DNA from 2 places in the Anoxybacillus sp. MB8 genome. Region 2 is predicted to be linked to the other one. Evidence: a T-box and tRNA genes for the amino acid it is inferred to sense, from the RefSeq annotation. Region 2 holds a T-box; the other holds one or more tRNA genes.
What was found. The T-box of region 2 lies ahead of pheS (phenylalanine--tRNA ligase subunit alpha). A T-box ahead of a tRNA ligase gene usually reads a tRNA of that ligase, here a tRNA-Phe.

Region 1 (16,330 bases), on a different contig from region 2:
GCGATGTTGGGGCGGGGGCAGGGTTTCCGAGCATACCGTTAAAAATTTGCTTTCCTCACCTACATGTATCAATTGTCGATTCATTGCAAAAACGAATTACGTTTCTCAATCATTTAGCTGCGCAACTTCAGCTTGAAGGAGTAGCTTTTTATCATGATCGTGCTGAAACGTTTGGACAAAAAACGGTCCGTGAGTCGTTTGATGTCGTCATGGCTCGTGCTGTCGCGCGGTTGTCTGTGCTAAGTGAACTTTGTTTGCCGCTTGTAAAAGTAGGGGGGACGTTTATTGCGATGAAAGGAGCATCCGCACATGAAGAGCTTGAGCAAGGGAATACAGCGATCCGCGTGCTAGGCGGTGAAGTGACAAAAGTAGAACAATTTTTATTGCCAATTGAGGAAAGCGAACGAGCGATTATTTTTGTTGAAAAGAGACGAAAAACACCGAAGAAATATCCACGCAAACCAGGGGTACCAAACAAACTTCCAATTGAATGAATGTTTTGAGTTCTCAAAGGTGGTGTCAGGGGGAAATGAAGCATCCTTTTTCACGCTTTTTTAGCTTTGGTGAGAAAGAGCAAGAAGAAATCGTTGTACCAAATGAAGAAATAAAACGAATCGCTATTTCACAAATTGTTCCAAACCGTTTTCAGCCACGGACCATTTTTGTTGAAGATAAAATTGACGAACTTGCTCAAACGATTCGAACACATGGAATGATTCAGCCAATTGTCGTTCGAGAATGTGAGGATGGGAAGTTCGAAATTATTGCCGGGGAACGAAGATGGCGGGCAGCGCAAAAACTTGGCTGGACGGATATCCCTGCCATTATTAAAAATTTAAACGATACGGAAACCGCTTCTGTTGCTTTAATTGAAAACTTACAGCGGGAAGAATTGACGCCCATTGAAGAAGCGATGGCTTACGCTCGCTTGCTAGAATTGCATCATTTAACGCAAGAAGCGTTAGCGCAACGGCTCGGGAAAGGACAATCGACGATTGCCAACAAACTTCGCTTATTAAAGCTGCCTCAAGAAGTACAAGATGCATTATTGCAACGTCAAATTACAGAGCGACATGCTCGCGCTTTAATTGCGTTAAAAGATTACGATAAACAGTTAAAGTTGCTTGAAGAAATTATCGAAAAGCAACTAAACGTGAAACAAACAGAAGATCGAGTCGCAAAAATGCTAGAAGGAGATGCAAATGAAAAACGCCCGAAACCGAAGCGAAAATCGTTGAGTAAAGATATGCGTATCGCTGTCAATACGATTCGTCAGTCGTTAACGATGGTCGCTGATAGTGGTGTAGCTATTGATTCAGAAGAAGAAGAGTTTGAAGACTATTACCAAATTACAATCCGCATCCCGAAAAGACAAAAATAACACCTCATCAAAAACGACGATGAGGTTTTCTTTTTGTATATGAAAATATTGAAAAATTCATGATACAATAAAAGTATTATAGGTAAAGGATGGGGAGCGTTGTGGGGAAAATTATTGCGATTGCCAATCAAAAAGGCGGTGTTGGCAAAACGACAACGGCGGTAAATTTATCGGCGTGTTTAGCTCATATGGGGAAGAAAACGTTACTTGTCGATATTGATCCGCAAGGAAATGCGACAAGTGGCATTGGTGTGGAAAAACATGAAATTGAACAATGTGCATATGACTTGTTAGTTGAGGAAGTGGATGTACGTCAAGTCATTCGCCCGACAAATATTGAGCGATTGCATATTATTCCTGCCACCATTCAATTAGCAGGAGCTGAGATTGAGCTCGTTCCAATCGTTTCAAGGGAAGTGCGCTTACAAAAAGCATTAAGTCCGGTGAAAGATATGTATGATTTTATTATTATCGACTGTCCACCTTCCCTCGGATTGTTGACGATTAATGCGTTAACTTCAGCAGATACAGTATTAATTCCTGTGCAATGTGAATATTACGCATTGGAAGGATTGAGTCAACTATTAAATACGATTCGTCTCGTGCAAAAACATTTAAATTCGAATTTACGCATCGAGGGTGTATTGCTCACGATGTTTGATGCGCGCACAAACCTTGGTATTCAAGTGATTCAAGAAGTTAAGAAGTATTTCCGTGAAAAAGTGTATGAAACGATTATACCGCGCAATGTACGACTAAGTGAGGCACCAAGCCATGGGAAGCCAATTATTTTGTATGATGCGAAATCGCGGGGAGCGGAAGTATACGCAGACTTTGCGAAAGAGGTGATCGCAAATGGCTAAAGGGCTCGGAAAAGGCATTCATGCTCTTTTTACTAATTTAGAAGCGGAGAAAGGGGAAACGGTTCAAGAAATCGATATTCAACAACTTCGCCCGAATCCATATCAACCGCGCAAAACGTTTGATGAACAAGCGCTAGAAGAATTAAAGCAATCGATTATGGAACACGGAATCGTCCAACCGCTCATCGTTCGCCAGACGATCAAAGGGTATGAAATTGTCGTAGGTGAGCGGCGTTTTCGAGCGGCGCAATTAGCAGGAATGAAAACTGTTCCAGCGGTTGTGCGTGAACTCTCGGACGATAAAATGATGGAGATTGCGTTGCTGGAAAATTTACAGCGCGAAGATTTAAATCCAATTGAAGAAGCAACAGCCTATCAATTATTGCTTACGCGATGCAAATTAACGCAAGAAGAGCTAGCGAAACGTTTAGGAAAGAGCCGGCCGCATATTGCGAACCACCTTCGACTTCTTTCACTTCCAAGTGATGTTCAGCAAATGATTGAAGAAGGTACACTATCGATGGGACACGGTCGGGCGTTACTAGCATTAAAAAACAAACAAAAGCTTGCAGCTGTTACTCAACGAGTCATCCAAGAATCGCTTAATGTTCGACAACTTGAGGCGCTTATTCAACAGCTAAACAAAAATGTTCCACGTGAAACATCGAAAAAGAAAGAGGAAAAAAGCATATTTTTAGCGCAAAGTGAAGCGTTATTGCGCGAGCGTTTAGGAACAGCGGTATCTATTAAAAAACATCGGAAAAAAGGGAAAATTGAAATTGAATTTTTCTCTGAAGAAGATTTGACGCGTATTTTGCAACTGTTAAATGCGTACGATGAACAAATGGACGAATAGGATGTGAAATTAGTTGGCTTTACTCGGTACGCTTGTTAACGGAATATGTATTATTATTGGATCTCTGTTAGGTGCTATGTTCAAAAATATACCAGAGCGGATAAAATCTACGGTGATGAATGGAATTGGGCTTTCCGTTGTCGTCCTTGGTGTAAAAATGGGATTAGAAAGCGACCAATTTTTAATTGTTATTATTAGTTTAGTTTTCGGTGGAGTGCTAGGAGAAATATGGGATATTGAAGAAAAGCTTGAGAGATTAGGAGTTTGGGTAGAAAAAAGAATAGGATATGGAGCAGAAGGGGCAATTGCAAAAGGATTTGTTAGTGCCACGCTTCTGTTTGTCGTTGGTTCGATGGCTATCGTCGGTGCGCTACATAGCGGGTTAAGAGGCGATCATCTTGTACTATATACAAAATCGATTTTAGACGGCTTTGCGAGCATCATCTTAACCGCTACGTTTGGCATCGGCGTTATTTTCTCAGCCATTCCCGTTGTCGTTTATCAAGGATCGATTGCCTTACTGGCTACGCAAATTAATCAGTTCATTCCATCAAGCGCCCTTGAAGCATTTATTGCTGAATCGACCGCAACAGGCGGAATTTTAATTATTGCGATTGGGTTAAACATGTTAAATCTTACATCTGTTCGTGTCGCAAACTTATTACCAAGTATTTTAATCAATGCGTTAATCGTTGCTTTCATGCATATGTTATTCTGATAGTTTATATTTCAGTTCGTTCACTTTCAACGACGCAAATCGTTGTTGTTTTTTCAGTTGCATTCCAGCTTCATAAATGCCTGTTGCAATTGTTTCTGCCATATTCATTACTAAATGAAGTCGGGTGTTTTGTAGCACGAAAAATTCCATAAATCCGCTCACATTGACAATTCCGGTAATGTGGGCATCACCGACAGAAGGGAGATTTTTATTGACAGCCGCTCCTGGTTTTAATGGACCTTTTTCAATTGTAACCATCCCGATGTTTTTCACGCGCCCGAGACAAGCATCAACAGCGATAATGAATGCCTGTTTATGTTGTTGTTGAATGTCTTTTAGCTTTTCTTCTAAATTAACGGCATGAATTGGATCTTTTAACGTTCCATACACATAAAACGGCAACGATCCTTTTTGTTCAAGCATCGTGCCGACAAGTGGGCCAAGCGAATCGCCAGTCGAGCGATCGGTGCCGATGCAAACGATGACAACAGGCGTATGTGTAGAAGTTGGAAGCAAATATAAAATGGCCGATGCAAGTTGGGATACTGCATCCGGTTCATCGTAAAAAAATTTGTTTTGCATACGTTCGTTCCCTCCTTCAATGAAATGACGTGGTAACAGTATACGGAAAAATGTGAATATATATACATTGGGCATCGTAGAAAGTTCGCGCGCTACAAATATAAGTGAAATACTGTTACAATAACTTATGCGCAAACAAATAAGCTTGTATAGGTCATTTTGCTACGATGGAGGTGCGATGAATGGAGCAAGTGCAAAAAATATACGGTCGTGTCGTTGAAAAAATTATCGAAGGTGAATGGCTTGTTACAGTTGGTGTCAGTTTGTTTAAAATGATAGTGATCATTCTCTTAGCATCAATTTTGCTGAAGGTTGTCAAATTAACGATCGCAAAGTTTTTTGCTGTTCGGCAAAAAGCACCGATTCGATTATCTGAACGAAGAGAAGCAACATTGATGCGCTTATTAAACAATATGGCTACGTATAGCATTTACTTTATTACGTTTATGATGATTTTAGACGCCTTTGGTGTCGATATTCGTGCTATTTTAGCTGGCGCTGGCATCGTTGGACTTGCTGTTGGTTTCGGAGCACAAAACCTTGTTCGCGATATTATTACCGGCTTTTTTATTATCCTTGAAGATCAGTTTGCGGTTGGAGACTATGTACGTATCGGGACATTTGAAGGACATGTAGAAGAAATTGGTTTACGTACGACGAAGCTGAAAAGTTTTACAGGTGAAGTGCATATTTTGCCGAATGGGACGATTACGCAAGTGACAAACTTTTCTTTAAATAATAGCGTGGCGGTTGTTGATGTAAGTATTGCTTATGAAGGTGATTTAGAAAAGGCGGAAGCTGTGATTCGCGAAGTGTTACAAGAAATGCCAAACAAATATGAAGATATTGTGAGCCCGCCAGAATTATTAGGCGTGCAAAATTTAGGACCGTCTGAAGTCGTCATGCGCATTACGTGTGAAACGAAGCCGATGCGTCATTGGCATATCGCGCGCGCCTTGCGAAAAGAAATTAAGCTTCGTTTGGACGAGCGTGGCATTGAAATTCCGTTTCCTCGTTTAGTTCTTTACAATCGTGAACAACAAGCGGAACGTGCTTAAACAACGGAAAGGAGTGTGCTATATTGAATAAAGAGTATGGCATGCATGATATCGTCGAAATGAAAAAGGCGCATCCTTGTGGGACAAATCGTTGGAAGATTATTCGAATGGGCATGGATATTCGCATCAAATGCGAAGGATGCGGTCATAGCGTTTTGTTACCACGGAAAGAATTCGAAAGAAAAATGAAAAAAGTGCTTGTCAAACATGAGGAATAGATGAAGAGAGGAGTATGATGATGGGTTTAACAGCAGGGATTGTTGGTCTTCCGAACGTCGGAAAATCAACGTTGTTTAATGCGATTACAAAAGCAGGTGCCGAATCTGCCAACTATCCGTTTTGTACGATCGAACCAAACGTGGGGATCGTTGAAGTGCCAGATGAGCGACTAAAAACGTTGACAAAACTATTTAATCCAAAACGTACAGTTCCAACAGTATTCGAATTTACAGATATTGCCGGGATTGTTAAAGGTGCTAGTAAAGGTGAGGGATTAGGAAATAAGTTTTTGTCGCATATTCGTCAAGTTGATGCGATTTGCCAAGTTGTGCGCTGTTTTGCTGATGAAAATATTACGCATGTGGCTGGAAAAGTCGATCCGATTGCCGATATTGAAACGATTAATTTAGAGCTTATTTTTGCTGACTTAGAAACCGTAGATAAGCGAATAGACCGCGTTGGAAAAATGGCTAAACAAAAAGATAAAGAAGCGGTATTCGAATACGACATTTTAAGTCGTTTAAAGGAAACGTTTGAAGCAGGAAAACCAGCTAGAACACTTTCGTTTACAGAAGAAGAAATGAAAGTCGTAAAGCAATTGCATTTATTAACGATTAAACCGATGTTGTACGTTGCGAACGTTGGTGAAGAAGATTTAGCTGATCCGAACAGCAATGAATACGTCCAACAAGTAAAAGCGTTCGCAAAAGAGGACAACGCAGAAGTGATCGTCGTTTGCGCTAAAGTCGAGGCGGAGATGGCAGAATTGGACGATGAAGAAAAAGAGATGTTTTTACAAGAACTCGGTATCGAACAATCTGGTTTAGACCAACTCATTCGCGCCTCATATAGCTTGCTTGGGTTAGCAACGTACTTTACAGCGGGTGAACAAGAAGTGCGCGCATGGACGTTCCGTAAAGGAATGAAGGCACCACAATGTGCAGGCATTATTCATTCTGATTTTGAACGAGGATTTATTCGAGCGGAAACGGTATCATACGAAGATTTAGTGGCGGCAGGATCGATGGCGGCTGCTCGTGAAGCTGGAAAAGTACGCTTGGAAGGCAAAGATTACGAAGTGCAAGATGGCGATATTATCCATTTCCGTTTTAATGTCTAATCTTGCACACGAAAGTTGTTCATGATATAATCAACAAATGTGAGTAATGATATATTGCTCCTTGCTCTATATAGAGCCGTGTAGACCAAAAGGAGGTGACTGTGATGAGAAAGTACGAAATTATGTACATTATCCGTCCAAACATGGAAGAAGAAGCGAGAAAAGCAGTTGTTGAGCGTTTTAATAACGTATTAACTGAAAATGGCGCAGAAATTACAAATGTAAAAGAATGGGGTAAGCGTCGTCTCGCTTATGAAATTGAAAAATTCCGTGACGGTTACTACATGATTTTAAACGTTGTTGCGAAACCAGCAGCGGTTCAAGAATTTGACCGTTTAGCACGCATCAGCGAAGATATCATTCGTCATATCGTCGTGAAGGAAGAAGAATAATTTCCTCATGAATAGGAGTGGTTCTGATGATTAATCGCGTAATTCTCGTCGGAAGACTGACGAAAGATCCAGAATTACGCTATACTCCAAATGGAGTTGCTGTTGCCACGTTTACGCTAGCGGTAAACCGAACATATACAAACCAACAAGGTGAACGTGAGACAGATTTTATTAACTGTATCGTTTGGCGCCGGCAAGCTGAAAATGTGGCGAACTATTTGAAAAAAGGTAGTTTAGCTGGAGTAGAAGGTCGAATTCAAACGAGATCATATGAAAACCAAGAAGGAAAAAAAGTGTATGTGACAGAGGTTGTCGCCGATAGCGTGCAGTTTTTAGAGCCGCGAGGTGGCGGTGAGCAACGTGGCATGGCATCAGGCAGCTATGGCGAGCCGTTTCCATTTGGATCAAATCAGAACCCGAACCAAGGACGTAGCAGTGGATTTAGTCGAATTGATGATGATCCATTTGCGAACGATGGACAACCAATCGACATATCGGATGATGATTTGCCGTTTTAATATACATGATCAACGAAAGGAGGATACACGATGGCAGGACGTAAAGGTGGACGCACAAAACGTCGTAAAGTTTGCTACTTTACAGCAAACGGAATTACACACATCGACTACAAAGATGTCGACACATTAAAGAAATTCATTTCTGAGCGCGGTAAAATTTTACCTCGTCGCGTAACAGGTACGAGCGCAAAATATCAACGTAAATTAACAATTGCGATCAAGCGTGCTCGTCAAATGGCTTTATTACCATACGTTGCGGGCGAATAAAAAGAAAAAGCAGTAAGGGGGACGGAGCCTTACTGCTTTTTGTTTTCAAGGAGGGAAAAAAGTGAAAAACGCGCGTGTATTAACAGAAGGAGCTGTGCAACTCGCCATTTTTACAGTGCTTCTTTTACTTAGTTTATATATGCCTGTATTCGGGATGGTTGCTACGTTTTTTTTAGCAATTCCATTTCTTTTATTTACGATGCGCCATACATATAAAAATGGCTTGTTTTTACTTGCTGCATCATTTATTCCATCCATTTGGTTCGGTTCACTTTTCTCTGTTCCGATGACGTTTATGTTTGCAAGTAGTGGAGTGGCCATGGGGCATGTATGGCGAAAACACGGTGGAAAATACGCCGTTTTGCTCGTTGGTACGCTCTCTTTTTTAGTCAGCATGATCATCATTTATGCGGGTTCTGTTTTATTTTTTGACATTCACATTGGTAAACAAATTGAAGAAATCATGCAACAATCGTTTCAAAGTGCACAAAACATATTAGAAAAAATCGGGCAACAAGCGAACGACCAATTTGAAAAAACGATGAAACAAACGATGGATGTTGTTATCGATTTGTTGCCGACGGCGTTCGTTTTTGCTGCCGCATGTTTTGCTTGGATTACTCAACAAGCTGCCTTGCCTATTTTAAAGCGATTAAATATGCCGATTGGCAACTGGCAACCGTTTCGGGAACTCGTTTTACCAAAAAGCTTATTGTGGTACTATTTAGCGACAATGCTTTTATTATTTTTTCCGATCGGGCACGATTCATTTCTTTACATTATACTCATCAACTTATTTCAAATTTTGCAGTTGCTTATGATGATCCAAGGGTTCTCGTTCATTTTTTATTGGACTCATCATAAACATATGGGACGTAAAGGGGCCATTGCCATTGTTGTTCTATCGCTATTTTTCCCTTTTTTACTTCACCTCGTGCGAATATTAGGTATAATTGATTTAGGATTTGATTTGCGAAAGAGGTTGAAAGATTAATGACGCAAGGAGCTGACGTTCATGTCCAGTTTGTATGAAAAGCAGAGGCATCGCTATCCCTTGTATGTTTTAATTGGTATTACGTTCATATTGCTTGTTATCGTGACGTACTTTGAATGGGTAATTGGGATAGTTGCTGCTGTGCTCCTTGGACCGACGTTATTTCACGTATTTCGATCGTATAAAGTCGCTCAAGAGGAAATTGAAGATTATATTTCTACCCTTTCTTACCGCATTAAAAAAGTTGGAGAAGAAGCGTTAATGGGTATGCCGATTGGCATCATGCTCATTAACGATGAGCTGGAAATTGAGTGGACAAACACTTTTCTATCTTCTTGTTTTGGAGTGGATACGTTAGTTGGCCAATCGTTATATGATGTTGCTGAGCAACTTGTTCCGTTAATGAAAAAAGAGGCAACCGAAGAAGTCATTACGTTACATGATCGAACGTTTAAAGTAATCATTCGGCGAGAAGAGCGGTTACTGTACTTTTTTGATATTACTGAACAAGCAGAACTAGAGAAAAAATACGAGCAAGAAAAAATCGTATTAGGAGTCATCTTTCTCGACAATTACGATGATGTAACGCAAGGAATGGACGATCAAACGAAAAGCCAGCTCAATAGTCAAGTGACGTCCATTTTAAACAGATGGGCGGGCGAATACGGGTTATTTTTAAAACGTACGTCGTCTGATCGATTTGTCGCTGTGTTAAATGAACATATTTTACAACAGCTAGAGAAAAATAAATTTTCTGTTTTAGATGAAGTGCGTGAGCAAACAGCGAAAAATCATGTGCCGTTAACGTTAAGTATCGGTATTGGAACAAATTCTCCTTCTTTGCCGGAATTAGGGACATTGGCTCAGTCTAGTTTAGATTTAGCGCTTGGACGTGGTGGCGATCAAGTAGCGATTAAACAACCGAATGGCAAAGTGAAATTTTACGGCGGGAAAACAAATCCAATGGAAAAACGGACAAGGGTTCGGGCCCGCGTCATATCACATGCGCTAAAAGAGCTCATTTTAGAAAGTGAACAAGTGTTTATTATGGGACATAAATATCCCGATATGGACGCCATTGGTGCTGCCATCGGTATTTTAAAAGTGGCTCAAATGAATCAAAAAGAAGCGTTTATTATTATTGATTCGAGCCGCATTGATTCTGGGGTACAACGGTTGCTTGAGGCGGTCAAAAAGCAGACGGAACTTTGGTCTCGCTTTATTTCCCCTGAACAAGCATTAGAGTTAGCGACAGAAGATACGTTGCTCGTTGTCGTCGATACACATAAACCTTCTCTTGTGATTGAAGAACGGCTATTGTTGCGACTAGATCGGGTTGTAGTCATTGATCATCATCGTCGCGGTGAAGAATTCATTCAAGATCCGATTCTCGTTTATATGGAACCGTATGCGTCATCAACGTCAGAGTTAGTGACGGAATTGCTAGAATATCAACCGAAACGTTCGAAGCTTTCTATGCTTGAGGCGACAGCTTTATTAGCTGGGATTGTCGTTGATACGAAAAGTTTTACGTTGCGCACAGGATCACGAACGTTTGATGCCGCTTCATATTTACGGGCGCAAGGGGCGGATACAACACTTGTCCAAAAATTGTTAAAAGAAAATATTGAGCATTACATTAAACGTGCTAAAATAATTGAGAACGCTATCATTGATGAGCACGGTTTTGCGATTGCGAAAGGAAATGTGAACGAAGCGTATGATCCTGTTTTAATCGCTCAAGCAGCCGATACGTTATTATCTTTGCATGGTGTTGTCGCTTCGTTTGTCATCTCGAAGCGAAACGATCAAACGATTGGAATTAGCGCTCGTTCATTGGGAGATGTCAACGTTCAGTTAATTATGGAAAAACTTGATGGCGGAGGCCATTTAACGAATGCGGCGACTCAGCTTACCAATGTAACGATTGACGAAGCCGAAAAACGATTGCGAGTAGCTATTCGAGAATATATTGAAGGAGGTAAAGAAACATGAAAGTGATCTTTTTAAAAGACGTGAAAGGAAAAGGAAAAAAAGGAGAAGTAAAAAACGTTGCAGATGGTTATGCGCAAAACTTTTTATTTAAACAAGGTCTTGCGATTGAAGCAACGCCGGCGAACTTAAAAGCGTTAGAAGCGCAAAAAAATAAACAAAAGAAAGAAGCGGAAGAAGAATTAGCCCGCGCAAAACAATTGAAAGAAAAAATCGATACATTAACTGTGGAATTGTTTGCGAAAGCTGGTGAGGGAGGTCGTTTATTCGGTTCGATCACAAGCAAACAAATTGCTGAAGCGCTCCAGCAACAACATGACATTAAGATTGATAAACGTAAAATTGAATTAGATGATGCGATTCGGGCGCTTGGATATACGAATGTACCGGTTAAGCTTCATCCAGAAGTGACTGCGACATTAAAAGTACATGTGCAAGAGCAAAAGTAATGAAATGTGATTTTATGCCGGATTTTTTCCGTGCATATAATCACATTTTTCTTATGAGAAAGGATGGTGAGCGTATATGAACGACGTATTTGCTGATCGACTCCCCCCACAAAATATTGAAGCTGAGCAAGCTGTGCTCGGAGCAATTTTATTGGAGCCATCGGCGCTCACAACCGCTTCAGAAATATTAATTCCCGAAGATTTTTATCGAGCTGCCCATCAAAAAATTTTCCGGACGATGTTGCAACTATCTGATCGTGGTGAACCAGTCGATTTAGTGACCGTTACATCAGAACTAGCAGATGCGAATGCCCTTGAAGAAATAGGGGGCGTTTCATATTTAACCGAGCTAGCGAATGCTGTTCCAACGGCGGCAAACGTACAATATTATGCGAAAATTGTAGAAGAAAAGTCCATTTTACGCCGTTTAATTCGTACAGCTACATCAATTGCCCAAGACGGCTACACGCGGGAAGATGAAGTAGAAGATGTGTTAAATGAAGCGGAGCGCAAAATCTTAGAAGTATCGCAACGAAAAAATACGAGCGGATTTCAAAATATAAAAGATGTGCTCGTTCAAGCATACGACAACATTGAAATGCTCCATAATCGCAAGGGGGAAATCACCGGAATTCCGACTGGATTTATTGAACTAGATCGGATGACGGCCGGGTTTCAACGAAGCGATTTTATTATTGTTGCTGCTCGTCCATCTGTCGGAAAAACTGCATTTGCATTAAATATTGCGCAAAATGTGGCGACGCGTACGGGTGAGAATGTGGCCATTTTCAGCTTAGAAATGGGTGCGCAACAGCTTGTGATGCGTATGCTTTGTGCAGAAGGAAACATTAACGCTCAAAATTTGCGGACGGGCAAACTCACACCGGAAGACTGGGGAAAGTTAACGATGGCGATGGGAAGCCTGTCAAATGCCGGGATTTTTATTGACGATACGCCGAACATTCGCGTAAGTGAAATTCGTGCCAAGTGTCGCCGCTTAAAACAAGAACAAGGACTTGGAATGGTATTAATCGATTACTTACAGCTTATTCAAGGAAGTGGACGAAACCGCGAAAATCGTCAACAAGAAGTATCGGAAATTTCTCGCTCGCTAAAAGCGTTAGCTCGTGAATTAGATGTTCCTGTCATCGCTTTATCTCAGCTTTCTCGAAGCGTAGAGCAGCGCCAAGATAAACGCCCGATGATGTCTGACTTGCGTGAATCGGGAAGTATTGAGCAAGATGCCGATATTGTCGCTTTTTTATATCGTGATGATTATTACGATAAAGAATCGGAAAACAAAAATATCATTGAAATTATTATTGCAAAACAACGGAACGGTCCGGTTGGTACTGTACAGCTTGCTTTTGTTAAAGAGTATAACAAGTTTGTCAACTTAGAGCGCCGCTTCGATGATGCAAACGTTCCGCCTGGGGCTTAATTGAATACGAATAAAAATGATAAAAACATATATAAATGTTCGGTTTTTTATTGATTTTTCGTAGTTGATTTGGTACACTTACTTTGTTTGGAATTGATGAAGCGGAGGTGCTCGCCATGTCTTCAGTTGTTGTTGTTGGAACACAATGGGGCGATGAAGGAAAGGGTAAAATTACAGACTTTTTATCACAACATGCAGAAGTGATTGCACGATATCAGGGTGGAAATAACGCCGGACATACGATTGTATTTAACGGCGAAAAGTATAAATTACATTTAATTCCTTCTGGCATTTTTTATAAAGATAAAATTTGTGTCATTGGAAACGGAATGGTTGTTGATCCGAAAGCGCTTGTGCAAGAATTAGCGTATTTACATGAGCGTGGTGTAAGCACGGAAAATTTACGCATTAGCAACCGCGCACATGTGATCTTGCCTTATCATTTAAAGCTGGATGAAGTAGAAGAAGAACGAAAAGGGGCTAATAAAATCGGAACGACGAAAAAAGGAATTGGCCCTGCTTATATGGATAAAGCGGCACGTGTCGGCATCCGCATCGCAGATTTGCTCGACCGTGAAGTATTTGAAGAAAAATTAGCCCGTAATTTAGCGGAGAAAAACGTACTTTTTGAAAAAGTGTACGGTGTTGAAGGATTTAAATTAGAACACATTCTTGATGAATATTATGAATATGGACAACAAATTGCGAAGTATGTTTGCGATACGTCTGTCGTATTAAACGATGCGCTTGATGAAGGACGTCGTGTTTTATTTGAAGGCGCCCAAGGCGTCATGTTAGATATTGACCAAGGAACGTATCCGTTTGTTACGTCATCTAACCCTGTGGCTGGTGGGGTAACGATTGGTGCAGGTGTTGGTCCAACAAAAATTAAACATGTTGTTGGTGTAGCTAAAGCATATACAACACGTGTCGGTGACGGTCCGTTTCCAACTGAGTTAAACAATGAAATTGGTGACCGCATTCGCGAAGTAGGCCGCGAGTATGGAACGACGACAGGGCGCCCACGTCGCGTCGGTTGGTTCGATAGCGTTGTTGTTCGCCATGCCCGCCGAGTTAGCGGGATTACAGATTTATCTTTAAACTCAATCGACGTATTAACAGGTATTGAGACGTTAAAAATTTGCGTCGCTTATCGATATAAAGGACAGATCATAGAAGAGTTTCCGGCAAGCTTAAAAGTGCTAGCGGAATGCGAACCTGTATATGAAGAATTGCCAGGGTGGACAGAAGATATTACTGGCGTAAAAAGCTTAGACGAACTTCCAACTAATGCCCGCCGTTACGTTGAGCGCATTTCGCAATTGACAGGTATTCCGCTTTCTATTTTCTCTGTCGGACCAGACCGTTCTCAAACGAATGTTGTCCGTAACGTATATGCATAAGAAAAAACGTCGATGACTCGTTCGTCGACGTTTTTTTAAAAAAACTATTGTCTTTTTACTAATTATATAATAGAATAATAGATGTCTGTTAGAATACGGTTCCGTGGTGTAGTGGTTAACATGCCTGCCTGTCACGCAGGAGATCGCGGGTTCGAATCCCGTCGGAACCGCCATTTTTTTATTAGCACGCTCGAATGGACTTCATTGATCAGGCACCAGCGTACCGCTCGAGTCGCATCTTGAGTAAGCAAATGGAGAGCGGGACGAAGGACGTTTTGTTTTCGAATAAATAAAGGGTGAAGCTATAATCAATATGGCTCGGTAGCTCAGTCGGTAGAGCAAAGGACTGAAAATCCTTGTGTCGGCGGTTCGATTCCGTCCCGAGCCACTTGTAAGCATAGATACATATATGTGTCTATGCTTTTTTATTTTATAATAGTGACATGGTACACTATATGTAAATACGCCTTTTTGGGGGAGTGAACATAAATGGAGAAAAAAATTTTAGTTGTTGATGATGAAAAGCCGATTGCTGACATTTTGCAATTTAATTTAAGAAAAGAAGGATATGACGTATATTGTGCGTACGACGGTGTGGAGGCGTTACAAAAAGTAGAAGATATTCAACCGGATTTAATTTTATTAGATATTATGCTTCCGCAAAAAGATGGTATGGAAGTATGCCGCGAAATTCGTAAAAAATACGATATGCCGATCATTATGTTGACAGCAAAAGATTCTGAAATTGATAAAGTGCTTGGACTAGAGCTCGGTGCGGACGATTATGTAACGAAGCCATTTAGCACGCGCGAGTTGTTGGCACGCGTGAAAGCTAATTTGCGTCGCCATCAACAAAGCCAAGAACAAGATGTAAAAGAAATGAGCGAAATAAAAATTGGTTCGCTTACCATTCATCCAGACGCTTATATTGTATCTAAACGGGGAGAGGAAATTGAATTAACTCATCGCGAGTTTGAACTTCTTCACTATTTAGCGAAACATATCGGTCAAGTGATGACACGTGAACATTTACTTCAAACGGTATGGGGATACGATTATTTTGGCGATGTGCGTACCGTTGATGTAACCGTTCGACGTTTGCGTGAAAAAATCGAGGACAACCCTTCGCATCCAACGTGGATTGTGACAAGACGAGGGGTAGGATATTATTTACGAAATCCGGAACAGGAGTAACCGCATGAAAAAAGTAAGTATATTCCAATCGATTCACGTGAAATTTGCCTTGATTTATATTTTGCTTATTTTAATCGCAATGCAAATTATCGGGGCTTATTTCGTGCGTCAATTAGAGGCACAACTCGTTGAAAACTTTAAAAACTCGTTAAATGAGCGCGTGATTTTGCTCGCTTACAATATTGAACAAGAAATGAATAAAGAACGCGATAAAAAAAGTCCTACAATCGAAGAAGAGATTCGCGCAATTTTACAAGATTTCGTGTCACAAGATATTTCTGAAGTGCGCGTTATTGATAATAAAAGTAAAGTATTAGGAACATCGAATCCATACAATCAAAATATTGTCGGAAAACGGACGACAGATTTACTAATTAAACGAACGTTAGTTGCAGGCGAAATGACGGAAAAAATGCTTGTTGATCCGAAAACAGGGCACCGCATGTATATTTCCTCGACCCCAATTAAAGTAAAGAACGAAATGAAAGGGGCTATTTATGTTATCGCCTCGATGGAAAATGTTTTTGCACAAATGAGGCAAATTAATAACATTTTAGCGACTGGAACAGGAATCGCTTTAGTCATTACAGCGTTGTTAGGCATTTTACTAGCGCAAACGATTACTCGTCCCATTTCAGATATGCGTAAACAAGCATTAGCGATGGCAAAAGGTAATTTTTCACGAAAAGTAAAAGTATACGGGTATGATGAAATTGGACAGCTTGCGCTCAGTTTTAACAACTTAACGAAAAAATTGCAAGAAGCGCAAGCGACGACCGAAGGAGAGCGTCGTAAGTTAGAATCGGTATTGACGCATATGACAGATGGTGTGATCGCCACAGATAGAAAAGGGAGAATTATTTTAATTAATGATGCGGCGCTA
Region 2 (16,330 bases):
TGTTTTTGTTCATCTGTTGCATGATTCCATAATGCTTCAAACAAGACACCAAGACCAGGCAAATATTTTTCTTCCCCTTGTTGAATCGCATCGACGATCGTATGTTCTAACTGGTCTTTTGAGCTGTTTGCGACGTTTGCCATCACGGCACCACGTAAGTTGAAGTCCATTGTTTTCACTCCATTCTTTATGTATTGCGTACGTAGTTTTTGCTATAATGGTAACTACTATTCATTAAAAGAGGAGAGAGAAAGATGGAAAAAGCAACATTTGCTGGAGGTTGTTTTTGGTGCATGGTCACTCCGTTTGAAGAGCTTGATGGCATTTATGGCATCGTTTCTGGATACACCGGCGGTGATGTGGAAAATCCGACATATGAACAAGTGAAAACAGGGACGACAGGGCATTATGAAGCGGTGCAAATTACGTTTGATCCGAGTGTGTTTCCGTACGAAAAATTGTTAGAGTTATATTGGTGTCAAATTGATCCGACGGATGATGGCGGGCAATTTCATGACCGCGGTCCGCAATATCGAACAGCTATTTTTTATCATAATGAGCGACAAAAAACATTAGCGGAGCAATCGAAAAAACAACTAGAAGAAAGTGGACGTTTTTCCAAACCGATTGTCACCAAAATCTTACCTGCGACAACGTTTTATCCAGCAGAAGACTATCATCAAAATTACCATAAAAAAAATCCGAAGCACTATAAAGAAGACCGTGCTGCTTCAGGTCGCGATGAATTTATTGCGAAACATTGGGGGAACAACGAGTGAAACGAATTGAATCACCGAAAAATGAGCGAGTGAAGCAATGGAAAAAACTTTTAACGAAAAAAGAGCGCGACAAAACCGGGCTGTTTCTCATTGAAGGATTTCATTTAGTAGAAGAGGCGGTCAAAAGTGGTGTTCATATCGAAGAACTGATTGTTGCGGAGCATGCGGTCATCCCAGCAAGCTGGGACATTGCCCATATTCCGATGACGATCGTGACCGATGATGTGATGAAAGCAATTAGCGACACGGAAACACCGCAAGGCATCGCAGCGGTATGCAAACAATTGCATTGGAACGTCGACGATGTGCAAACAGCATTGTTCATTGATGCCGTTCAAGATCCAGGGAATGTAGGGACGATCATTCGCACCGCAGATGCCGCAGGAGTAGACGTCGTTGTTGTTGGTGAAGGGAGCGCAGACGTATACAATGCAAAAGTCATTCGTGCGACGCAAGGCTCACTGTTTCATTTTCCTGTTATAAAAGGAGACATCGGACAATGGATGGCTCGCTTTCAAAATGAACATATTCCGATTTATGGCACATCGCTTCAAAATGGGGTAGACTATCGTTCTGTCGCTCCTTCGTCATCATTTGCATTAATTGTTGGCAATGAAGGAAGCGGAGTGAGTGAGCAATGGCTAAAACAGACGACAGCGAATTTATATGTGCCGATTTATGGAAAAGCGGAATCATTAAACGTCGCCATTGCGACAGGCATTTTACTGTATCATTTACAGAAAAAATAAACGTATGTTTGCATGATTACCTTGCACCTGATGGCACATTTGCTTATAATAAATGAAGAATTTCATGATGAAAAGACGATGATCGAGAAGAGTAGCTTGCCGATCGCCATTCAGGGAGAAAACGCCATAGACTGCGAGCGTTTTTATGGTAGAAGCAAGTGAATTCACCTCGGGAGTTGGCGCTTGGACCATTTTGCACATGCAAAATGTAAAGGCGTTCCGGTGGAAGCCGTTATCTGAATGAAGTGAGCTATGCGAACGGCATAGCTAACAAGGGTGGTACCGCGAGTGCACTCGTCCCTTATGTGAGGGGCGAGTTTTTTTTATTTATATAGATCAGAGGAGGGTTTTTATGAAGGAGCGGTTACAACAGCTTCAACAAGAAGCACTTGAAAAAATTGAACAGGCAAACGATTTAAAAGCGCTCAATGACGTGCGCGTCGCATATCTCGGCAAAAAAGGCCCAATTACAGAAGTGCTGCGCGGCATGGGGGCATTGTCTCCTGAAGAGCGTCCTGTGATGGGAGCGCTTGTGAACGAAGTGCGCGAAGCGATTCAAACAGCGCTTGAAGCAAAGCAAACAACGCTTGAACAAGCAGAAGTCGAGAAAAAACTAGCAGCGGAAGCGATTGATGTGACACTTCCAGGACGCCCGATTAGACGCGGGAATCATCATCCGTTGACGCGCGTTATTGAAGAAATTGAAGATTTATTTATCGGCATGGGCTATACGATTGCCGAAGGACCGGAAGTCGAAAAAGACTATTACAACTTTGAAGCGCTCAATTTGCCAAAAGGTCATCCTGCGCGCGATATGCAAGATTCCTTTTATATTACAGAGGAAATTTTATTGCGTACGCATACGTCACCTGTGCAAGCGCGCACGATGGAAAAGCATCAAGGACGCGGTCCGGTAAAAATCATTTGCCCAGGAAAAGTGTATCGCCGCGACAACGACGATGCGACACATTCGCATCAATTTACGCAAATTGAAGGGCTTGTCGTTGATGAACATATTCGCATGAGCGACCTAAAAGGAACGTTGCGCGAGTTTGCTCGCAAAATGTTTGGTGAAGACCGCGACATTCGTTTCCGCCCGAGCTTTTTCCCATTTACTGAGCCGTCGGTCGAAGTTGATGTGTCATGTTTTAATTGCGGCGGACACGGATGCGGAGTATGTAAAGGTACTGGCTGGATTGAAATTTTAGGTGCTGGGATGGTTCATCCGAACGTGCTGGAGATGGCAGGATTTGATTCAAAAAAATATACAGGCTTTGCGTTCGGGATGGGGCCAGAGCGTATTGCGATGTTGAAGTACGGCATTGATGATATTCGTCATTTTTATCAAAACGATGTTCGTTTCTTGCAACAATTTCATCGGGTGTAAAAGGAGGTTGGCATGATGTTTGTTTCATATAAATGGCTACAACAATATGTTGATTTAACAAATATTACGGCAAAAGAATTGGCTGATCGCATCACAAAAGCAGGCATTGAAGTGGAAAGTGTTGAGGTGCGCAATAAAGGAATACAAGGTGTCGTCATCGGACATGTACTTGAGCGCGAACAACATCCGAATGCTGATAAATTAAGCAAATGTTTCGTTGATATCGGTGAAGGAGAGCCGGTGCAAATTATTTGTGGGGCACCGAACGTCGCAAAAGGACAAAAGGTTGCCGTTGCGAAAGTTGGTGCGGTATTGCCTGGCAATTTCAAAATTAAACGCGCCAAATTGCGCGGTGAGGAATCGAACGGCATGATTTGTTCGTTACAAGAACTTGGCGTGGAATCAAAATTAGTGCCGAAAGAATACGCTGATGGCATTTTCGTTTTCCCAAGCGATGCACCGGTCGGAGCTGATGCGTTAGAACTACTTTACTTGGATGACGAAGTGTTAGAACTTAGTTTAACCCCAAACCGTGCCGATTGTTTAAGTATGATTGGCGTTGCTTATGAAGTAGCGGCTATTTTAGGACGGAGCGTGAAGTTGCCGGCAATCGAACTTCACGAAAACAGCGAAAGCGTTTATGATTACATTTCCGTACGCGTCGACGCGCCAGAAGACAATCCGTTATATGCGGGACGTATTGTGAAAAACGTGAAAATTGGTCCATCTCCGCTTTGGATGCAAGCGCGTTTAATGGCAGCCGGCATTCGACCGCATAATAACGTCGTTGATATTACGAACTATATTTTACTTGAGTACGGCCAGCCGCTTCATGCGTTTGATTACGACCGCCTCGGTTCAAAAGAAATTGTCGTTCGCCGCGCGAAAGCAGGTGAAACGATTGTGACGCTCGACGATGTAGAGCGGACGCTGACAGAAGAGCATCTTGTCATTACAAACGGCAAAGAGCCTGTCGCTTTAGCCGGTGTGATGGGCGGCGCGAACTCGGAAGTAAAAAATGACACAACGACCGTGTTTATTGAATCCGCGTATTTCGCAAGCTCGATTGTTCGCCAAGCGGTCAAAGATCATGGGTTGCGCAGCGAGTCGAGCACACGTTTTGAAAAAGGCATCGACCCAGCGCGGACAAAAGAAGCGCTTGACCGCGCGGCGATGTTAATGGCGGAATATGCTGGCGGTGAAGTCGTTGGCGGCGTGGTGGAAGTGAACACACTGCAACGAAAAGAGGTCGTTGTCACGATTACACTAGACCGTATCAATAACGTGCTTGGCACAACCATTACGAAAGAAGAAGTGGCAGGCATTTTAACGAACTTGCAATTTACGTTCACAGAAGATAACGGAACGTTTACGATTGCTGTTCCATCGCGCCGCCGCGATATTGCGATTGAAGAAGACATCATTGAAGAAGTGGCGCGTCTTTATGGCTATGACAACTTGCCAGCAACTCTTCCAGTCGGGGAAGCAAACCCAGGCAAGCTCACACCATACCAAGCAAAGCGTCGTAAAGTACGCCGTTATTTAGAAGATGCGGGCTTGTTCCAAGCAATTACGTACTCGCTCACAAACGAGGCGAAAGCGACGATGTTTGCGCTTGAAACGGCGGAACCGATCCGTCTTGCTCTTCCAATGAGTGAAGAACGAAGCGTCTTACGGCAAAGTTTAGTGCCACACTTGCTAGAAGCTGCAAGCTACAACCGCGCTCGCCAAGTCGAAAACGTAGCGCTATACGAAATCGGTTCGGTATATTTAGCAACGAATGCAAACGAGTTGCCAAACGAAAAAGAGCGGTTAGCCGGCGTCTTGACAGGAGTATGGCATGCGCATGTATGGCAAGGAGAGAAAAAAGCGGTCGACTTCTACGTTGCAAAAGGCATTTTAGACGGTTTATTTGCGCTGCTAGGATTAGAGAACCGCGTGGAATACAAGCAAGCCAAACGCGAGCACCTTCACCCAGGGCGTACAGCAGAAATTTTATTAGATCATAAGACAATCGGTTTTGTCGGTCAGCTTCATCCGGTCGTACAAAAAGAATTTGATTTAAAAGAAACGTATGTGTTTGAACTGGACATTGAAGCGTTACTGAAAGCGGAAGTAGATGACATTCGCTATACAGCGATTCCGCGCTTCCCATCCATTACGCGCGATATTGCGCTCGTCGTCGATGAGCATATTGTTGCGGGTGAGTTGCAAAAAGCAATTATTGCCGCGGGCGGAGAACTATTAAAAGACGTATCGATTTTCGACGTCTATAAAGGAGACCGCCTTCCTGAAGGCAAAAAATCAATTGCCTTTGCACTCCGTTACTACGACCCAGCGCGGACATTAACAGATGAAGAAGTAACAAACGTTCATGAACAAGTGATCAAAGCGGTCGAACAACAATTCGGCGCCACATTGCGCGGATAAAACGAATCCCCCATCTGATGCATAAGCATAGGATGGGGGTTTTTATGTCCTCATCGAATGGATGAGGGCGTTTTTGGCTAGTCCGCCAAAATTGGCGGGGTTCCGACACAAGTTGGCGGTGAAAGAGAGAGAAAATGGAGGTATAATGAGGTTGAATAGGTAAAATATATAAGGATGGTTAAAATGGAGTTTCTATACCTAATTACTCTACCGATAATTGGTTCTTTGTGGTTTTTAAATTTCACGATTTTTTTTAAAAGATTAAACAGCAATGGAAATACACGCAATCAAACAATATTAGGTGTTCTGTTAACCTTTATTTTTATTTTTGTATTTGCGTACGGTTACTTGGCAACACATTACTGAATAGTTACTTTTAATTCATTAACCCGTGGTGTTAGTTGAAGCAACACGGGAATTTTATTGAAATTTTTTAATATATTTTTACGATTGAATTAAAAAACAGAACCATATCATCGATCCCTTCATCATTGACTGTTTTGTATTTCATAGTTATATTATTAAATAGTTAAACAGTTGAACTATTTTGACAGGAGGCATGAAGTGTTGGAGAGAAGCATACAACAATTGATTGAGCGCTATTTGTCCGTTTCGTTTCTCGTGAATAAACGAGGGGCGGCGCTGATGAAATGTGAGTTAGATGATGTGACGCCCGATCAATATTATTTATTGCGCTACATATATAAGCGAGGAGTGTGCACATCAACGGAATTGGCGGACGTGTTTGCGGTGAATAAAAGCGCCATTACTGCGATGACAAATCGTCTTGTTGAAAAAGGAATGATTGAACGAGGGAGAGGGGGAGACGACCGTCGTGTTATTGCGCTTTCGCTGACGGAAAAGGGAAGGAAATGGCTTGAAGAAACAGAACAAAACGTGTATGAACTTGTGGAAGCAATTATGACGAAACTTTCACATGAAGAAATTGAACAGTTTATTCAAACGTATGAAAAGCTAGCGATGATTTTACAAGAAATGGGGGAAAGCAAATGAAAGCGATCATTCGCGGAAAGTGGGCCGTTTTGCTTCTTTGGATGTTAGCAGCCGTCGTACTGATGATGACTGCACCGAATATGGGGGAACTTGTGCGCGAAAAGGGGCAAATTACCGTTCCAGACGGCTACTCGTCTTCGCTTGCTAGCGAGCTACTAAAAGAAGTACAAAAACAAGAAAAGAAAGAAGGGGAAATGAGCGCTGTTCTCGTATTTCATCGAAAAGATCGCTTGCAAGATGAAGATTGGAAAGAAATCGAGAAAGCTGTAGAGCAACTGAAGGCGAAAAAAGAATCGCTCGGTTTAATGCAAATCGTTTCGCCACTTGATGATCGCACGCTAAAAGAAAAGCTCGTTTCAAAAGATGAAACAACGGCACTCATTTCGCTTCAATTAGAACGAAACAAACGTACAGCAAAAGAAATAAGCACAGCGCTTTATGAGGCGATCGAGCATATTGATGTGCCGCACTATTACACAGGTAGTTGGATGATTGATGAAGATGTTGTACAAAGTTCACAAGAAGGGTTGAAAAAAACAGAAGGCATTACTGTTGTTTTTATTTTAGTTGTGTTATTTCTCGTATTCCGTTCGCTCGTCGCTCCATTTGTGCCGTTGTTAACGGTCGGATTGACGTATGTTGTGTCGCAATCGATTGTCGCTTTTCTCGTCGACCGCGTCGATTTTCCGCTTTCTACATTTACCCAAACGTTTTTAGTCGCCGTTTTATTCGGGATTGGCACAGACTATTGCATTTTATTGCTTAGCCGTTTTAAAGAAGAACTAGCGAAACGAGAAGACCGGACAGAAGCGATTATTGCGACATATAAAACAGCAGGAAAAACGGTTATTTTTAGCGGATTGGCGGTGATGATCGGCTTCGCATCGATTGGATTATCGACGTTTAAATTGTATCAGTCCGCCTCCGCCGTTGCGGTTGGTGTCGTTGTGTTACTTGTTGCGCTTGTTACGCTTGTGCCGTTTTTTATGACTACACTTGGCGAAAAGCTGTTTTGGCCAATGAAAGGTGCACTTGAACATAAGCCGAGCAAATTATGGGATGTGGCAGGTCGCTTTTCTTTCGCACGACCACTATGGGCGCTCGTGATCGTAGCTATCATTACGTTGCCGATTTTATTTACGTATGACAGCAAACTTTCTTTTAACTCGATGGCGGAAATTGGAGATCGTTATCCTTCCGTCAAAGCGTTCAACATCATTTCTTCTCACTTTAGCGAAGGGGAAGCGATGCCTACGAAAATCGTCATGAAAAACGACGAAGCGATGAATGACGAGCAATATTACTACTTAATTGAAAAAATTAGCCGTGAAGTTGTAAATATTGATGGTGTGGACGCTGTTCGTTCGGTGACGCGCCCACTTGGAGAGCCGATCGATCAATTGTTTGTGACAAAGCAAGCGGAACAGTTAAAAGATGGATTAGGAAAAGGAGCAGACGGCATCGGACAAATTCGTTCCGGTTTAAGCGAAGCGAGCAGTGAAATGGCCAAGTCAGCCCCGAAACTAGAGCAGGCAACGGGCGGCATTCGTGAACTCGTCAACGGAACGACGAAGTTGAAAACGGGAATGAACGATTTACAACAAGCATTGAAGCAATTAGAAGATGGCGTGCGAAGTGGAGCGCTCGGTGCGGCTGATTTAGAAAAAGGATTGCAGACGATACAAATGAATATGAAAAAGCTGCATGATGGAGCGAATGAGTTACGAAACGGATATGAGCAAGCAACGAGCGGATTGCGTCAACTAAGCGAACAATATAAACAAATGGAAGCAGGACTTACTGCGATTGCCAAACAATTGCCTCTTCTTTCTCAGTCGCTGAATCGTATGGAAGAACGGCATGCGAGTTTGCGTGAAGACGCGGAGTATGCACATGTGAAGCAAGCGATTGAGCAAATCAGTGTGCAAATGAATACACTCTCTTATACGTTTGTTCAAGTGAATGATGCGCTACAACGAATTCAACTCGGTTTGCAACAAGCGAATGAATCGTTTGCGACAGTAACAAATGGACAACAGGCGCTCGTGAATGGAATGGATGAAGTCATCGTTGGACTCGGAAAGCTTCGATTAGGATTAGAGCAAGCGGCAGATGGCCAAGGACAAATTGTTCAACGACTGCCAGAAGTGACAAATGGACTAGCGAAAGTAAATGAAGGACAACAGCAATTGCTTACAGGTTTTTCACAACTCAATGGTCAAATGGATCAACTCATCTCGGGATTAAATCAAAGCGTCGATGGATTGCGACAAGTAGAAAATGGACTACAGTCTGCAAAGCAGTACGTTTCTGACTTAGCGAATGCACCAGATGAAGAAATGGCAGGGTGGTATATGCCGCCACAATTGTTAACGAGCGAGGAATTTGCTCAAGCAAAGGAAGCGTATATGTCGAAAGACGGAAAAGTAGTGACGTTCGACGTTGTTTTTTCGTCCAATCCATATGAAACAGAAACGATGGAAAAAATCGCAGAAGTGAAAGAAGCGATCGCTCGGGCAGTGAACGGTACGAAACTTGAACATGCGAAAGTAGGCGTTGGTGGCGTGACAAGCATATACTCAGATTTACGCGACGTTTCTGCCGACGATTATGCGCGCACGTCATTATTTATGCTTATAGGGATTGCGATTATTTTAATTGTTCTCCTTCGTTCGTTCATTATGCCGGCGTACTTAATGTTATCGCTTATTTTAACGTATTATACGTCGATGGCATTCACCGAACTTGTATTTGTCAATATGCTTGGATATGAAGGAGTGAACTGGGCTGTTCCGTTTTTTGCGTTCGTTATTTTAATGGCGCTTGGCATTGACTATAGCATTTTCTTAATGGATCGCTTTAATGAATATCGCGACAAAACTGTTCAAGAAGCGATGCTTGAAGCGATGCGTCACATGGGAACAGTCATTATTTCCGCAGCGGTCATTTTAGGAGGAACGTTTGCGGCGATGTATCCATCAGGTGTGCTATCATTATTGCAAATTGCGACGATTATTTTAACAGGCCTTTTCTTATATGCGCTGATCGTTTTGCCGTTATTTATTCCGGTGATGGCGAAAACGTTTGGACGGGCGAATTGGTGGCCATTTATGAAGTAAGAGCGGGTGTCGATGCCCGCTTTTTTTGTGATATAATGTAAAAAATAGTTTCTGCAGTGAAACGAAGTGAGAAAAATGAATATGTCTGAACTAAACGATTGGATTTTTTCACGCAAAGGAAATGTGGAACGAGATATGTTACATCGTTGAAGAAACAACAAAAGCATGACTTTTGTTGTTGGGTAGCTGTCAACCTGCCCGGATGCAACCCAAAATGAAGGAAGGAGGATGCTGTCCGCTTGCACTTCTGGGGAGTTGCAAGCCCACGATTTTAGTCGTTGGGTAGTTGATATATCTGCAAGTCGTGGTAAGATAAAAGGTAGAATTTTGCCGAAACGGGAGATCGGATGAATGGGGGAAACGGTTTGAAGGAGCAGCAAAAAACGCGCATTACAGTAGATATATACGGGCAACAATATTCGATCGTCGGAACAGAAAGTTCAAGTCACATTCGTCTCGTTGCGTCAATTGTTGATGACAAAATGCGTGAAATTAGTGCGAAAAATCCGACGCTTGATACGAGTAAGCTCGCCGTACTAACGGCTGTCAATATCGTTCATGAATATATTAAACTAAAAGATGAATACGATCGTCTTTTGCGAAAAATGAATAAAGAAAAGGATGATGACAGCGATGATTGATTTGCTCATTTGTTTCATCCTTCTCATGGGTCTAATGATTGGATTGAAACGAGGATTTATTTTGCAATTTATTCATATGACAGGTTTTTTTATCGCGTTTATCGTTGCGTATAAATATTACGACCAACTAGCGCCACGGCTGAAGTTGTGGGTGCCGTATCCGAGCTTCGGCGATGGTGAGGCGATGAAATTGCTCATTGAAAGCACCAATTTAGATGAAGCATATTATCGTGCGATTGCCTTTGCTGTTTTGTTTTTTGTTACGAAAATCGTGATGCAAGTGATCGGTTCAATGTTAGACTTCGTCGCACAGTTGCCGCTTTTAAAAAGCGTAAACTGTTGGGCAGGCGGGGCGCTTGGATTTATGGAAGTGTATTTGCTTTTATTCGTGCTTTTATACGTGAGTGCCCTTGTTCCTGTGGCTGCGATTCAACAACCGCTCCACGACTCATTTATCGCTAGTTTAATCGTCAAGCATACACCGATTTTATCCGACTTTGTGAAGCATATGCTCGTGCAATATATGGCGTAAAAACTTCTCCGTTTGAGAGAAGTTTTTTCGTCGAAAGGAAGGGAATAAAATGGAAAAAAGTAAAAAAGAAGCGATTCGTTTGCTTGAAACAATCGCTTTATATATGGAGATCAAAGGAGAAAATCCGTTTAAAGTGTCCGCCTTTCGCAAAGCAGCTTCAGCGTTAGAACGGGATGAACGTGCCTTAACAGATATTGCTGATTTTACATCGATTGCAGGCATTGGGAAAGGAACAGCAGCCGTTTTACAACAATGGTTACAGACAGGAACGAGCGATGTGCTTGAACAGTTAAAAAAAGAAATTCCTGAAGGATTGTTTCCGCTTTTAAAATTGCCGGGACTTGGCGGGAAAAAAATTGCTAAGCTGTATCATGAGTTACGCGTGACCGATATCGAAACATTAAAAGAGGCATGTTTAGCTCAACGCGTGCGACAATTAAGCGGTTTTGGCGCAAAAACAGAAGAAAACATTTTAGCTGCGCTCGCTAATCTCCATGCGCGCCCTGAGCGGTTGCCGATTGCGTTTATGCTTGAAGTGGCTTTAGATGTCGAACGTCAGCTTGCGAAGATGGAAGGGATTGTTCAGCTTTCGCGGGCGGGCAGTTTGCGCCGTGTATGCGAGACGATAAAAGATTTAGATTTTATTATTGCAACAAACGATGATTCGCTTGTTCGTGAGCAGTTGTTGCAACTTGAACATATTCATGACGTTGTTGCAAACGGTGAAACGAAAGTATCGTTGCAGTTAACGTATGAGTATGTTGTCAATGTTGATTTCCGCATCGTTTCTCCTGAACATTTTGCTACGACGCTTCATCATTTTACTGGTTCAAAAGATCATAATGTGCGCATGCGTCAGTTAGCGAAAGAACGTGGTGAAAAAATTAGCGAGTACGGCGTCGAGCATATACAAACAGGTGAAGTGAAAACATTTGCGACAGAAGAGCAATTTTTTGCTCATTTTCATTTGCCGTTTATTCCTCCAGAACTGCGTGAAAGTGGACAAGAAGTCGATGCATATGATGGGACGCCGCTCCTTTCTTTATCCGATATACGCGGCGATTTACATATGCATACGACATGGAGCGACGGTGCGTTTTCGATTCAACAAATGGCGGAAGCATGCCGTAAAAAAGGGTATCGTTATATGGCGATTACCGATCATTCGCAGTTTTTAAAAGTAGCAAATGGGTTAACTGTCGAACGATTAAAACGGCAACAAGAAGAAATTGCTCGCCTGAACGAACAATACGATGACTTTGTTATTTTATCTGGCATTGAAATGGATATTTTACCAGATGGAACGTTAGATTTTTCTGATGATATATTACAAACTGTTGATTTTGTTATCGCTTCCATTCATTCCGCTTTTTCACAACCAGAAGAAACGATAATGAAACGTCTAAAAGAAGCGCTAATGAATCCATACGTTCATATGATTGCTCATCCGACTGGACGGTTAATTGGCGAGCGAAGCGGATACGCTGTAAACATAGAACAATTGTTACAGCTTGCGAAAGAAACAAATACGGTGCTAGAACTAAATGCTAATCCACATCGCCTCGATTTAACGTACACCTATTTACAAAAAGCGCAACAGCTTGGTGTCAAAATTGCGATTAACACGGATGCACACAATATTCGTATGTTGGATGATATGGAACTCGGTGTTGCATTCGCACGTAAAGGGTGGATTCGCAAAGAAACGGTCATAAATACATGGGATGTCGACCAACTCATGTCTTTTTTGCGAAAATAAACAGCAGGAGGGTTACTTTGTGCACGTAAAAACGTTACACATTGTTGAGTTTGATAAAGTAAAAGCACAACTTGCGGAATATGCGTCTTCCTCGTTAGGAAAAGAAAAAGTTGTGGCGCTTATGCCGTCATCATCTGTTGAGGAAGTTGTGCGTTGGCAAGAAGAAACAGATGAAGCAGCAACGGTTCTTCGTTTGCGCGGTCACGTGCCGCTAGGTGGCATATTTGATGTACGTCCACAAACGAAGCGTGCAAGCATCGGGGGAACGCTTAGCCCACATGAACTTCTTGATATCGCAAGCACGATGCGAGCAGCACGGCAGTTGAAAAAATTTTTAGAAGGGACCGAGGCAGAGCTTCCGCATATGATGGCATATGCCGAGCAAATCGTTCCGCTTGTTGAGCTTGAGCAACATATATATCGTTGTATTGATGAAAGCGGGGAAGTGCTTGATGAAGCAAGCGATCGGCTTCGTTCGTTGCGCCACCAACTACGCACGATTGAAGGGCGAGTGCGCGATAAGTTAGAAAGTATTATTCGCTCATCATCGGCTCAAAAAACATTGTCTGATGCGATAATTACGATTCGTAACGATCGGTACGTCATTCCGGTCAAACAAGAATATCGCCATACGTATGGCGGCATTGTACACGATCAGTCCTCATCGGGCGCGACGTTATTTATTGAACCGCAATCGGTTGTAGAATTAAACAATGAACTGCAACAATTGCGTGTCAAAGAAAAACAAGAAATTGAACGGATTTTAAGTGAATTATCTGCCTCTGTGGGAGAGCAGGCGACAACGATTGTTGAAAACGTGGCATTGCTCGCACAGCTTGACTTTTTGTTCGCTAAGGCAAAATACGCTAAAGCGATCAAAGCAACGAAGCCAGCGATCAATGAGCGTGGATATATTCGCCTCATTCAAGCTCGTCATCCGCTTATTCCACCTGATCAAGTCGTTCCAAACGATATTGAACTAGGGAGCGACTATACGACAATGGTAATTACAGGACCGAATACAGGAGGAAAAACGGTCACGTTAAAAACGATTGGCTTGTTTACTGTCATGGCGCAAGCTGGATTGCAAGTACCCGCTTTAGACGGATCGCAGCTGGCCGTATTTCGTTCGGTGTATGCCGATATTGGAGATGAGCAATCGATTGAACAAAGTTTAAGTACGTTTTCTTCTCATATGGTCAATATTGTTGAGATTTTAAAACAGGTGGACGAGCATAGCCTCGTTTTATTTGATGAGCTTGGTGCAGGAACGGATCCACAAGAAGGTGCAGCGTTAGCCATTGCTATTTTAGATGAAGTGCATAACCGTGGTGCGCGAGTGGTAGCGACAACGCACTACCCTGAATTAAAAGCATATGGCTATAATCGTCGTGGTGTGATAAATGCAAGTGTTGAATTTGACATCGAAACGTTAAGTCCGACGTATAAACTATTGATCGGTATTCCTGGTCGAAGCAATGCGCTTGATATTTCTCGACGGCTCGGATTAGATGAACATATTATTGCGCGCGCACGAACGTATATTAGTGCGGAAAACAATGAAGTCGAAAATATGATTGCTTCTCTAGAGCAAAGCAAAAAGCGGGCAGAAGAAGAGTGGGAGCAAGCAGAAAAACTTCGTCAAGAAGCGGAACAGCTGCGAAACGAATTACAACAGCAGTGGAACGAATGGCATGAACAACGCGATCATTTGCTAGAAAAAGCGAAAGAAGAAGCAGAATTCATTGTGAAAAAAGCGATGAAAACCGCAGAAGAAGTCATTCAAAACCTTCGCGAGATGCAAAAACAACAAGCGATCGCGATGAAAGAACATGAACTCATCGCTGCGCGTAAAAAGCTAGAAGAAGCTATACCGCAAATCGACACGAAAAAGAAAAAGCGAGTGCAAAAAGAAAAGCAACCTTTACAACCTGGTGATGAAGTGAAAGTCACTCATCTCAATCAAAAAGGGCAGTTAATTGAGAAAGTATCCGATAAAGAGTGGCTTGTGCAAATCGGTATTTTAAAAATGAAAGTGGATGAAGAAAATTTGCAGTATGTAAGCAGTCCAACACCAATGGAGACAAAGCCGATTGCGACGGTGAAAGGACGCGATTATCACGTTCCGCTTGAGCTAGATTTGCGTGGTGAACGATATGAAGATGCGTTGCTTCGCGTTGAAAAATATATTGATGACGCAGTATTAGCAGGATACCCACGCGTGTCCATTATTCACGGAAAAGGAACAGGCGCACTTCGAAAAGGAGTGCAACAATATTTGCAAAATCATCGTTCGGTGAAAAGCATTCGGTTTGGTGAAGCGACCGAAGGGGGAACAGGCGTCACCATTGTCGAATTACAGTGACGGGAGGAACTATGAGCGCTTTTTGGGAAAATGAGATGATTCATATTGCTGCCAATTTTAGTGTCGTCATTTTATGTTTAGTTTTATTTTTAGCCATTTTTGAGCTTGTGACGAAATATAAAAATTGGGAAGAAATTAAAAAAGGAAATATGGCGGTAGCGATGGCGACAGGCGGAAAAATATTTGGTATTGCGAATATTTTTCGTTATTCAATCGATCATCACGATTCACTGTTAACGATGATCGGTTGGGGGATTTATGGCTTTGTCTTGTTGTTAGTCGGTTATTTTATTTATGAGTTTTTAACACCGAAGTTTAACATTGACGACGAAATTGCCAACGATAATCGCGCGGTAGGATTTATTTCGATGGTCATTTCTATCGGTTTGTCGTTTGTCATCGGAGCAAGTATACGGTGAGAGGAGAAAGAAATGGAAACGTTAGCGAAAGTATTGCTTGTATTGTGCGGTGTGTTTTTGCTTATAGGTGTCATATACCTCACATTTTTTGCATAAAAGGTGTCAGTAGGCACCTTTTTATTTTTTGATACAAAAATTTCAGAAAATATTATAAAATATAAATAATCTTATAGAAAAAGGGGGAAACAAAATGGAGAAGCCATGGCTAGCGTTATATCCTCAGCAAGTTCCTCATTCGATTGATTATCCGCGCAAGCCGTTGCAACAATTTTTGCAAGAAGCAGCGGAGCAGTTTCCGCACAAAACAGCGATTCACTTTTTAGGAAAGGAGTTGACGTACAAAGAAATATATGAGCAAGCATTGAAGTTGGCGTCGTATTTACAGCAGCTCGGTTTAGAAAAAGGCGATCGCGTATCGATTATGTTGCCAAACTGCCCTCAAGCGGTCATTAGCTATTATGCCGTTTTGTTTGCAGGTGGCATTGTTGTACAAACAAATCCGCTATACACCGAACGGGAGTTGCAATATCAGTTAAATGACAGCGGTGCAAAAATCATTATTGCTCTTGATTTACTTTATCCGAGAATCATAAAAGTGAAAGCGCATACAAATGTTGAACATATGATCATTACAAGCATAAAAGATTATTTGCCGTTTCCGAAAAACGTATTATATCCGTTTGTACAAAAGAAACAAACAGGAATGATTGTGCGCGTCAAACATGAAGGGGATTGCCATTTATTTACGAAAGCATTATCGCTAGCAAGTGGAAAAGTACAAAAAGTGGATGTTCATCCGATCGAAGATGTTGCGCTGCTTCAATATACAGGGGGGACGACAGGATTTCCGAAAGCAGCGATGCTTACACATTATAATTTAACAGCGAATACGCTCATGTGCGCGAAATGGATGTATAAATGTGAACGTGGCAACGAATCGATTCTCGGAGTGCTTCCGTTTTTCCACGTATACGGGATGACTGCGGTCATGAACTTATCCATTATGGAAGGATATAAAATGATTTTATTGCCAAAGTTTGATGTCGAAACGACGTTAAAAACGATCGAAAAACAGCGACCAACGCTATTTCCGGGCGCGCCAACGATTTACATCGCGCTACTGAACCACCCGAGTT

Region 1: it encodes a tRNA-Phe, which carries the amino acid that the T-box ahead of pheS (phenylalanine--tRNA ligase subunit alpha) is inferred to sense. The anticodon was not compared.

What each region holds. Positions count from the first base shown of each region.
Region 1 covers NZ_RXXX01000009.1:38,174-54,503, reverse strand. The annotation lists gene rsmG (16S rRNA (guanine(527)-N(7))-methyltransferase RsmG) at 1-494, shown strand, start outside; gene noc (nucleoid occlusion protein) at 530-1,381, shown strand; gene EKC99_RS05320 (ParA family protein) at 1,483-2,244, shown strand; gene EKC99_RS05315 (ParB/RepB/Spo0J family partition protein) at 2,237-3,100, shown strand; gene EKC99_RS05310 (DUF554 domain-containing protein) at 3,114-3,818, shown strand; gene yyaC (spore protease YyaC) at 3,810-4,400, opposite strand; gene EKC99_RS05300 (mechanosensitive ion channel family protein) at 4,583-5,458, shown strand; gene EKC99_RS05295 (DUF951 domain-containing protein) at 5,500-5,676, shown strand; gene ychF (redox-regulated ATPase YchF) at 5,697-6,797, shown strand; gene rpsF (30S ribosomal protein S6) at 6,902-7,189, shown strand; gene ssb (single-stranded DNA-binding protein) at 7,216-7,707, shown strand; gene rpsR (30S ribosomal protein S18) at 7,738-7,974, shown strand; gene EKC99_RS05270 (YybS family protein) at 8,036-8,968, shown strand; gene EKC99_RS05265 (DHH family phosphoesterase) at 8,990-10,963, shown strand; gene rplI (50S ribosomal protein L9) at 10,960-11,409, shown strand; gene dnaB (replicative DNA helicase) at 11,486-12,850, shown strand; gene EKC99_RS05250 (adenylosuccinate synthase) at 12,967-14,253, shown strand; tRNA gene EKC99_RS05245 (tRNA-Asp) at 14,351-14,426, shown strand; tRNA gene EKC99_RS05240 (tRNA-Phe) at 14,569-14,641, shown strand; gene yycF (response regulator YycF) at 14,743-15,447, shown strand; gene walK (cell wall metabolism sensor histidine kinase WalK) at 15,452-16,330, shown strand, end outside.
Region 2 covers NZ_RXXX01000003.1:3,841-20,170, forward strand. The annotation lists gene sspI (small acid-soluble spore protein SspI) at 1-170, opposite strand, end outside; gene msrA (peptide-methionine (S)-S-oxide reductase MsrA) at 255-779, shown strand; gene EKC99_RS01745 (TrmH family RNA methyltransferase) at 776-1,528, shown strand; T-box leader at 1,598-1,833, shown strand; gene pheS (phenylalanine--tRNA ligase subunit alpha) at 1,881-2,915, shown strand; gene pheT (phenylalanine--tRNA ligase subunit beta) at 2,931-5,345, shown strand; gene EKC99_RS01760 (MarR family winged helix-turn-helix transcriptional regulator) at 5,913-6,359, shown strand; gene EKC99_RS01765 (efflux RND transporter permease subunit) at 6,356-9,478, shown strand; gene zapA (cell division protein ZapA) at 9,844-10,119, shown strand; gene EKC99_RS01775 (CvpA family protein) at 10,112-10,651, shown strand; gene polX (DNA polymerase/3'-5' exonuclease PolX) at 10,701-12,410, shown strand; gene EKC99_RS01785 (endonuclease MutS2) at 12,430-14,775, shown strand; gene EKC99_RS01790 (DUF350 domain-containing protein) at 14,787-15,194, shown strand; gene EKC99_RS01795 (long-chain-fatty-acid--CoA ligase) at 15,385-16,330, shown strand, end outside.